One region of the Actinomadura verrucosospora genome, then DNA from elsewhere that is predicted to be linked to it. Evidence: riboswitches for the same ligand, from Rfam matches in the RefSeq annotation. Region 1 holds a riboswitch; each other region holds the start of a gene.
What was found. A riboswitch is a leader RNA that binds a small molecule or an ion and turns the genes downstream of it on or off. The one in region 1 is predicted to bind thiamine pyrophosphate.
Positions count from the first base shown of each region.

Region 1 (3,200 bases):
CCGCGCCTCCGACAGCGCGTCGTCCCACGCCTGCGCGCCCGGATGGCCCTTGGCGAGGTCGGCGGCGTGCGCGGCGATCTTGTATGCGATCACGCCGGCCTTGACGTCCTCGCGGTCCGGCAGCCCGAGATGCTCCTTCGGCGTGACGTAGCAGAGCATCGCGGTGCCGTGCCAGCCGATCATCGCGGCGCCGATCGCCGAGGTGATGTGGTCGTAGCCGGGAGCGATGTCGGTGGTCAGCGGCCCGAGGGTGTAGAACGGCGCGCCGTCGCACCACTCCTGCTGCAGGTCGACGTTCTCCTTGATCTTGTGCATCGGGACGTGGCCGGGGCCCTCGTTCATCACCTGGTTGCCGAACCGCGCCGCGATCCGCGTCAGCTCGCCCTGGGTGCGCAGCTCGGCGAACTGGGCCTCGTCGTTGGCGTCCGCGACGGAGCCCGGGCGCAGCCCGTCCCCCAGCGACCAGGTCACGTCGTAGGCGGCGAAGATCTCGCACAGCTCCTCGAAGCGGGTGTAGAGGAAGTTCTCCTCGTGGTGCGCCAGGCACCAGGCCGCCATGATCGACCCGCCCCGCGACACGATCCCCGTCTTGCGCCGCGCCGTCAGCGGCACGTAGGACAGCAGCACCCCGGCGTGGACGGTCATGTAGTCCACGCCCTGCTCCGCCTGCTCGATCACGGTGTCGCGGAAGACCTCGTAGGTGAGCTCCGCCGGGTCGCCGCCGACCTTCTCCACCGCCTGGTACAGCGGGACGGTCCCCACCGGCACGGGCGAGTTGCGCAGGATCCACTCGCGCGTGGTGTGGATGTCGCGGCCCGTCGACAGGTCCATGATCGTGTCGGCGCCCCAGCGGGTCGCCCACGTCATCTTCTCGACCTCGTCCTCGATCGAGGACGCGACGGCCGAGTTGCCGATGTTGGCGTTGACCTTGACGAGGAAGTTCCGCCCGATCACCATCGGCTCGATCTCGGGATGGTTGACGTTGGCGGGCAGCACCGCGCGCCCGGCGGCCAGCTCGTCCCGGACGAACTCCGGCGCCACGCCCTCGCGCAGCGCGGCGAACTCCATCTCCGGCGTGATCTCCCCGCGCCGGGCGTAGGCGCGCTGCGTCACCGCGCCGCCGGTGGCGCGCCGCGGCCGCCGCGGCAGGGCGCCCTCGCCGTCGGCCTGGGGGAGGCGCCCGCCCGCGCCCGGGGGGAGCGCGGAGGGCGACGAGCGGCGCCCGTCGTCCTCGGGGCGCGCCGCCCGCCCCTCGTACGGGGCGGTGTCGCCGCGCTCGGCGATCCAGGCCTCCCGCAGAGGCGGCAGCCCCCTGCGCACGTCGGTCTCCTGCTCTGGATCGGTGTACGGCCCGGACGTGTCGTACAGGACGACGACGTCGCCGTTGGTCAGCGGCACCTCCCGCATCGGGACCCGGATCTCCGGGCGGGAGCCCTGGAGGTAGGTCTTGCGGGCAGCGGGAACCACAGGTTCGGTCATGACGACTCGATCTCTCCCTACGCCGGCATTACCCGGTCAGGTTCATGCGGTCAGCGGCCGTCCCAGCCGCTATCTCAGCCCGGTTCGCCGGGCCCCCGCGATCTGTCGCCACGACGTTAACCCGGGCGGCCCCGGTTGCCGCAACCGCCGCCCATGGGCTAGAGCGCGCCCGCGCGGAGGTCGCGCGCGGGGATCGCGACGGGCAGGGCCAGGACCAGAGTGCGGAGGGGGTCGGGGGCGGACGGCGACCGCTCCAGCTCCACCCGGGCCTCGGCGTCGCCGATGATGCGCAGCGTGGCCGAGCGGCGGCCGTCGACGCCGGTGACGACGCGGCCGTCGCCGGTGGCGCGGGTGGTGCCGAGGAGCATCCCACCGGCGGTGTGGAAGGACGGCTCCCGCAGGCCGCGCACGAATCCGAGAGGGCGGCCGTCCGCGTCGAGGACGCGCACGCGGTCGCGTCCCGGCAGCCGGGACGGACCCCGGACCACCAGCAGCGCGGCGGCGTGGGGGTCGCGAAGCACGATGGTCCGCCTGCCGCGCCGGCCGCAGGCCACGGCGAGCACCGCGCCGCCGTCCCGGTCGCGGTACCGGCCCGCGCCGTCCACGACGATGCGGCGGGCCCCGGCCAGGGCGCCCGCCGCGGGCGGCGGGACCTCCCGGCCCTCGTCGTCGACGACCCGCCAGGCGGCGCTGAGGCGGTCCGCGGTCGCCGTCCGGACGGCCGGAAGCCATCCGGACGGCAGCGACGCGCCCCTGAGCAGGGTCACCGCGTTCCCGTCGACCTCGGCGACGGCCTCGACGCCGGGCGCCCGCTCCGGGTCGACCCAGAGCGTCCACACCGGGTCGTCGACGGGCCACCTGATCCCGACCGCCTCCACGGCTCCGGCCGGGACGGCCGCCTCCCGCCCACTGCGGCGGAGGGTCACCCCCTGCTCGCCGATGGTCACGATGAGGCGGGCCCGGTGGAGCCGGGCCGCCCAGATGAGGGCGGCCAGGGCGGCGAGCAGGCAGCCGCCGCCGCAGAGCAGCAGGGGCCGGCGGGCACTCTCCGGGTCGAGCGGTCCCGTACCGGGGCGGGCCGCGAGCAGGAGGGCCGCGCCGGCCGCCGGCGCGGCGGTCAGGACGCGGAGCGGCCATCGGTAGGCCCGCGCGCCGAGCGTCATCCGGAGCCCGGGCGGGGGGACGGGAGGCGGGGGGACAGCAGGCGGGGGGACGGACAACTGTCGGCCCTTCGTGACGGGGTTTGCAGAACTATAGGGCGGGCCTCCGGCCGCGCAGGGGGCGCCGAAAGGACCAGTCGCGCGGGGGCGCGGGCCGCGGCGCGAAGATCGCGTGCGTGGGGGAGAATGGGCGCGTGCTGACGGTGCCCCGGGTCGAGGTGACGGTGAAGGACGCCCTGGCGGCGTCGGCGCTGGCGGGAGCCGCGGCCGTCGCCGCGGTGCTGTGGCCCGGCGTCCGGGGCCTGGACGCGCCCGGCGCGGCGCTCCTGGTGGCCGCGCACGTCCCGCTCGCGGTGATCCGGCGGTGGCCGACCCCCGGCCTGCTGGCACTGGTGGTCCTGGTGCTGCCCTACCACCTGGCGCAGTACCAGCACCACGCGCTGGTGCCCGCCGAGGTGATCGCGCTGTTCGCCTACGCGGTGCTCGGGCGCCGGGTGCGGATCGTCCTCGGCGTCGTCGGCTGCCTGCTCGCCGTCTGCGTGGTCGGCGCGGCGATGCGGG
Region 1 covers NZ_BAABEV010000067.1:9,974-13,173, reverse strand. Annotated here, with positions in the region: gene thiC (phosphomethylpyrimidine synthase ThiC) at 1-1,479, opposite strand, end outside; TPP riboswitch at 1,475-1,588, opposite strand; gene ABD944_RS39715 (hypothetical protein) at 1,638-2,642, opposite strand; gene ABD944_RS39710 (sensor histidine kinase) at 2,834-3,200, shown strand, end outside.

Region 2 (3,200 bases), on a different contig from region 1:
CGCCCCGCCCGTCCCCATGATCAGCCGCGAGCCCAGCTCCTCGCCCGCGATGACCAGCCCGTCGGTGTCGTTCATCCTCATCCTCCCTGGACGGCGGTCAGCACTTCGACGCGGTCGGCGTCCCGCAGGGGCGTGGCCGCCCACTCCGCGCGCCGGACGACCTCGTCGTTCAGCGCCGCGGCCACGCCCGTCGCGGCCGCGGTGACGGACGCGACGACCTCGGCCACGCTCGCGCCGTCGGGCAGCTCGCGCGGCTCACCGTTGACGATCACCTTCATGCGCTCACCTCGGGGGAGAAGCGGTCGGGGGCGAACGGCCCGGCGACCTCGGGGACGGGCCCGTCCAGCAGCATCGCGGACAGGATGTCGGCGCTCACGGGCGTGAGCAGGATGCCGTTGCGGAAGTGCCCGGTGCCCACCAGCAGGCCGCCCAGCGCGGTCGGCCCCATCACGGGCGCGTTGTCGGGCGAGCCGGGCCGCAGCCCGGCGGTGACCTCCGCGAACTCCAGCTCGGTGATGCCGGGGAGCAGCTCGCGGGCGTCGCGCAGCAGCTCCCACAGCCCGCCGGCGGTGACCCGCGTGTCGAAGCCCAGCTCCTCCTGCGTGGCGCCGACGACGATCTCTCCGTCGGCGCGCGGCACCAGGTAGACCGACGATCCCCGGACGAGGCCGCGGGTCGGCCGCCGCAGGAACGGCGCGCGGGTGCGCAGCCGGAGCACCTGGCCCTTGACGGGGCGGACGGGTGGAACGGTCCCGGGAGGCAGGCCGCCGAGGTCGCCCGACCACGGCCCGGCGGCCAGCAGCACCCGGTCCGCGGGGATCACGGTGCCGTCGTCCAGCCCCACGCCGGCGGCGGCGTCGTTCTCGACGACGACCCGTTCGGCCCGCCGCCGGACGAGCCGGACGCCCAGCCGCTCGCACGCCGCCAGCAGCGCCGGGGCGAGCCTGCGGGGGTCGACCGAGCCGTCCTCGGGGGCGAGCAGGCCGCCGCGCACGCCGGGCGCGAGCATCGGCTCCAGCCGCCGGCACTCGCGGCCGGTGAGCGCCTCGGCGGGGATGCCCAGGCTCTCCTGGAACCGGCGCAGGTCGTCCAGGTGCCGCAGGTCGTCGGAGTCGAACGCGACCTCGATGATCCCTTCGGTGCGGTAGCCGGTCTCCAGGCCGGTCAGCTCCTCCAGCTCGGCGACGAACGCGCCGTACCGGTCGCGGGAGGCGAGGCCGAGCCGCAGCAGCGGCTCCTCGCCGTAGCTCAGCTCGCTGACCGGGGTGAGCATGCCCGCCGCCACGGAGGAGGCCCCGGAGGCGGGCGCGGGGTCGACGAGGGTGACGGCGGCGCCGCCGGCGGCGGTGCGCCAGGCGGTGGCGAGGCCGATCACCCCGGCGCCGATGATGACGATCTGCATGCGCGCTCCCTTCGCCGGCATGATCCGGATCAGGTCGTGGCGGTCGGCGGCCCGTTCAGCCGCCCTCTCAGCCCGGTCGCACCGGACTCCCGCGCTCTGTGCTGTTCTGCTGTGCCGTTCCGCTGCCCCCACCTTACGACCTCGGCGAACCGGGCAACTGCCTGGACACCTGTCCATTCGCGGATCGCCGCCCGTTAGGGTGACCTTCATGGAGAGGGTCATCGTCGTGGGTGGCGGGCTGGCCGGCGTGCGCGCCGTGGAGGCCCTGCGGAGCAAGGGGTACGAGGGCGCGCTGACCCTCGTGTCGGCGGAGCGGCACCGGCCCTACGACCGGCCGCCGCTGTCGAAGGCCGTCCTCGCGGGCGAGTCCGACGACACGACCGTCGACGCCGACTGGGACGCGCTGCGCTGCGAGCTGCTGCTCGGCGAGCGCGCCACCGGCCTGCGGCTGGACGGGCCCGGACGCGGCGGAACGGTGGCGTCCACGGCGGGCGACCTGCCCTTCGACGGGCTGGTGATCGCGACCGGCGCCGCTCCGATCACGCTGCCCGGGGAGGGGCGGCAGCACGTGCTGCGCACCATCGAGGAGGCCCGCGACCTGCGCGCCCGGCTCACCGCCGGCGCCCGGATCGTGATCGTCGGCGCGGGCTGGATCGGCGCCGAGGTCGCCACCGCCGCGGCCCGCCGGGGCTGCGCGGTCACCGTCGTGGAGGCGGCCGACACCCCGCTGGCGGGCGCGATCGGGCCCGAGGTCGGCGCGCTCACCGCCCCCTGGTACGCCGAGGCCGGCGTCGAGCTGCGGACCGGGGTGAAGGTCGCGGAGGTGCGCGACGGCGGCCTCGTCCTCGCCGGGGGCGGCCGCGTCGACGCGGACGAGGTGGTCGTCGGCGTCGGGGTCCGGCCCGTCCTGTCGTGGCTGGAGGGCTCCGGGCTGCTGCTGGAGCGCGGGGTCGTCACCGACGGCTCCTTCCGGACCTACATGGGAGAGGAGACCCCGGGCGCGCTGCGGCCCGACGTCGTGGCGGTCGGCGACTGCGCCGCCTGGTGGTCGCACCGCTACGGGCGCAGGCTGCTCGTCGAGCACTGGGACGCCGCGCTGAACGCCCCCGAGGTCGCCGCCGCGGCCCTCCTCGGGCAGGACGCCGTGTACGACGCCGCCCCGTACTTCTGGTCGGAGCAGTTCGGGCGCATGGTCCAGTACGCGGGCGACCACTCCGCGTCCGAGCGGCTCGTGCGCAGGGGCGACCCGTCCGATCCCAGGTGGGCGGTGGCGTGGCTGACCGGAGACCGCCTCGACGCGATCCTCACCGTCGGCCGGCCCCGCGACCTGGTACAGGCGAGGCGCGTGATCGCCGCGGGGACGCCGGTGGATCCGGAGGCGATCGCCGACCCGGACGTCCCCGTGCGGCAGGCTGTTCGCGCAGAGCGATCAGAGGGGACGTAACGGCTGCGCAGCGGGTTTGAGTCTTCCGAAGGCGTGGTAGCAAGGGGGCGTGACGCAGATGCACGCAACCGTTGACAGCGCACTGGACCCCCGCACCGACGCCCTGGCCGGCGAGTGGCTCACCCTCCGGGAGACCGCCGACAGGCTCGGGATCAAGCCCAACCGGATCAAGCAGCTCATCCACGAGCACCGCATCCTCGCGGTGCGCCGGGGCGGGGAGCCGATGGTGCCCGCGGCCTTCATCAAGGACGGCCAGGTCATCAAGGGACTGCCCGGCACGCTGACGCTCCTGTCGGACGCCGGCTTCGACGACGCCGAGACCATCCGGTGGCTGTTCACGGCGGACGACACGCT
Region 2 covers NZ_BAABEV010000059.1:35,634-38,833, forward strand. Annotated here, with positions in the region: gene ABD944_RS38265 (thiazole synthase) at 1-75, opposite strand, end outside; gene thiS (sulfur carrier protein ThiS) at 78-278, opposite strand; gene thiO (glycine oxidase ThiO) at 275-1,402, opposite strand; TPP riboswitch at 1,392-1,505, opposite strand; gene ABD944_RS38280 (NAD(P)/FAD-dependent oxidoreductase) at 1,611-2,846, shown strand; gene ABD944_RS38285 (helix-turn-helix domain-containing protein) at 2,905-3,200, shown strand, end outside.
Region 2: linked by a shared signal. The riboswitch ahead of thiO (glycine oxidase ThiO) and the one ahead of thiC (phosphomethylpyrimidine synthase ThiC) in region 1 are both predicted to bind thiamine pyrophosphate.

Region 3 (3,200 bases), on a different contig from region 1:
AGCTCGGCTCCGAGATCGGCGACGATGTCGTTCAGCCGCCGGACCAGCCGGGCCCGCTCGGTCATCCGGTTCTGGACGATCTCGTCGTCCTCGACCGGGTGGTACACCCCGACCCAGCCGAGCAGCGTGCCCCTCGGATCCTTCAGCAGGCTCGTGTCGATGCGCACGTCGATGAGCCGGCCCTCGCGGTGGAAGCGGCGGGTGGCGATCGAGATCTGCCCGCCGTCGGTCTCGCCCTCGCCGCCGCGCCGGGTGAGGAGCCGCTCCTGGACGGCGTTGTGCTCGGCCTTCAGCTCGTCGGGGACGATCGGCGGGACCCGGCCGAGCATCTCCTCGGCGCTCCAGCCGAACATGCGCTCGGCCGCCGGGTTCCACACGGTGACCCGGTGCCGCTGGTCCACGGCTACGATCGCGTCGGCGGCGCTCTCGATGACGGCCCGCGCGATCGGATCGTGCACGTGCTGATACACGTCTGTCATCGTGCCACCGCACTCCGGCATGGCGCCGGGCAACTTGCGCCGAAACTTGCTTTCGACCCAAACCTTACCGTCTGGTAAGCCTACCGATGAGCAGGGCCGCGACCCCCGCCACCAGGAACGACAGCAGCGAGGCGCTCATCCACGCCTGCGGCGTGAAGTGCAGCGCGTCCCGCACGTCCGACCAGAAAGCGGTCCACCGCGCGACCGTGCCCGGGTTGACGAGCTGGTAGACGACGAACCCGATCGCCCATGCCGCGATCATGCCCCAGCGGGATGGCGCGGTCCGCGAGACGTCCCAGCCGCCGGCCCGGCGGCGGCCGAGGAAGAAGTCGGCGGCGAGGACGCCCAGCATCGGCACGAACACCGATCCGATCAGCGACAGGAAGCCCGCGTAGTCGCCGATGTCGAGGACCAGCGCGAGCACGGTGATGCCGACGCCGAGCGCGACGCTCAGCACCCGGCGGTCGGCCCGGGGGAACAGGTTCTGGATCGACACCGCCGTGGAGTAGGTGTCGGCGAACGACTGGTCGGCCTCCCGCAGCACGAACACGGCGAAGAACACCACGCCCAGCGAGACGCCCAGGAACGGGTCGAAGATCCTGCTCGAGTCGCCCGCCACCAGCGCCAGCGCGAGCAGCCCGAGGACGTAGGCGACGATCTGCGTGACGGAGTAGCCGACGGCCGCGGCGCCGAAGGCCCCGCGCTCGGTGCGCGCGTGCCGGGTGTAGTCGGCGGCGACCGGGACCCAGGAGATCGACACGGCCAGCGCGGCGTCCGCGCCGAGCCAGAACCCGCCCCAGGAGCCCTGCGTCAGGTCGGGCAGCGGCTCCCGGACGAGCTGGACGTAGAAGTACACGAGCGCGATCGCCACGGCGACGGTCACGTAGCGGCGCAGCAGCCGCACCGAGCCGAGCGGCCAGACCGTCAGCACGGTGGTGATCGCGCCCGCGGCGACCACGTAGCCCCAGCGCGGGACGCCGTCCCACAGCTCGCGGGCGGCGTCGGCGATGACGATCAGCTCGAACGTCCCCCACCCGACGAGCTGGGCGATGTTGAGGACGGTCGGCGCGTACGACAGCTTCGCGCCGAACAGGCCGCGCAGCAGCACCATCGCGGGCTGCCCGGTCCGCGCGCCGGGCACGGCGGCCAGGCCGAGCATCAGCCCGCCGAGGGCCGTCCCGACGGCCATCGCGACGATGCCCGCCATGATCGAGATCGTGGGGCGGCCGCCGGCGTCCGGCGCGAGGACGGTGTAGGCGCCGGAGAAGGCCAGGAGGCTGACCCCGAGGTTCCCCCAGAAGGCGCTCTGGTCCCAGAAGCCGAGGACCTTGGGGGCCGGCTCGTCGAGGGTGAAGGGGACCTCGTCGGGGGCGCGCTCGCCCTGAGGGCGCTTTTCGACGTCGGACGTCACGGGACACACACTCCCTACGCCGGCATTACCCGGACAGGTTCATGCGGTCGGCGACGCCTTGGAGGCCGCCCTCTCAGCCCGGCTGTGGCCCGAGCTCCCGCGGTCATCGGTCAGGCCCGATCGTACAACCGCCCGTCACGCCCCAGAAGAGGGCAACCGGGTCAGATCACGCGAAAGTTTTCAGATCCCCCAGAGTCATCGAGCTCACGCAGCGACATCGACGCTCACGCGACGTCATCGACGCTCACGCGACGTACGGCGGACCGTCCCCCGCGCCCTCCATCGGCCGGCCCGCCTCGGCCCACCCGTGCATGCCGTCGCCGACGTTCCTCGCCAGCCACCCCGCCTGGTTCAGCGCGGACGTGACCTGGGCGGACCGCGCCCCGGACCGGCAGATCACGTAGATCTCCCGGTCGCGGGGGATCTCGCCGGCGCGGTCGCCGAGATGGCGCATGGGGATGTGGACCGCCGCGGGCGCGTGGCCCGCGTCCCACTCGTCCTGCTCCCGGACGTCCAGCAGGTAGCCGTCCTGCGGAACATCCGCGGCGACCACGGCCGGCACGTCTTCCCCGAAATTCATCACACCCCCCATGGAACCGTGCGAAGCCCCCCTGCGTCGAATCACGCATGCGGTATCGGACGCTCGTTTTCGCAGCGCCCGGGCTGGCCTTGCTCCTGTCCACGGCCGCCTGCGGCGACGAACAGGCAAACGGAAACTCCGCCGGAGCGCCTTCGGGCACGACGTCCGTGCAGCCGTCCGGCTCACCGGCGGACACGCTCACCGTGCGGGTGAAGGCCTCCAAGGAGGCGCCCGCCAAGACCTGGAGGCTGACCTGCGCCCCGCCGGGCGGGGACCATCCCGAGGCGGCCGGCGCCTGCGCGGCGCTCACCAAGGTCAAGGATCCCTTCGCGCCCGTCCCCAAGGACCAGATGTGCACCAAGATCTACGGCGGTCCGGAGATCGCCACGGTCGAGGGCACCTGGCAGGGCAAGCGGATCGACACCACGTTCACCCGCGACGACGGCTGCCAGCTGCACCGCTGGAGCCAGATCGGCCCGGTCTTCGGGAACGTCCCGAAGGTCCGCTGATCCCGTCCCCGATCCTTCGTCCCGTCCGGACGAGCCATCCCCGTTCCGGCTCCGTCCCCGACTCCCGTCGCCAGGCCCCGGCACCCGCCGGGGCCTGGCCCGTCTCACGGCGCCCGGGGCCCGCTACTTGAGGAGGCGGGACATGCGGCGGTCGGCGAGCGGCTTGCCGCCCGTCTGGCAGGTGGGGCAGTACTGGAGCGCCGAGTCGGCGAACGACACCT
Region 3 covers NZ_BAABEV010000001.1:402,079-405,278, forward strand. Annotated here, with positions in the region: gene ABD944_RS02025 (sensor histidine kinase) at 1-479, opposite strand, end outside; gene ABD944_RS02030 (purine-cytosine permease family protein) at 544-1,890, opposite strand; TPP riboswitch at 1,884-2,001, opposite strand; gene ABD944_RS02035 (rhodanese-like domain-containing protein) at 2,135-2,470, opposite strand; gene ABD944_RS02040 (SSI family serine proteinase inhibitor) at 2,680-2,979, shown strand; gene ABD944_RS02045 (Fpg/Nei family DNA glycosylase) at 3,103-3,200, opposite strand, start outside.
Region 3: linked by a shared signal. The riboswitch ahead of ABD944_RS02030 (purine-cytosine permease family protein) and the one ahead of thiC (phosphomethylpyrimidine synthase ThiC) in region 1 are both predicted to bind thiamine pyrophosphate.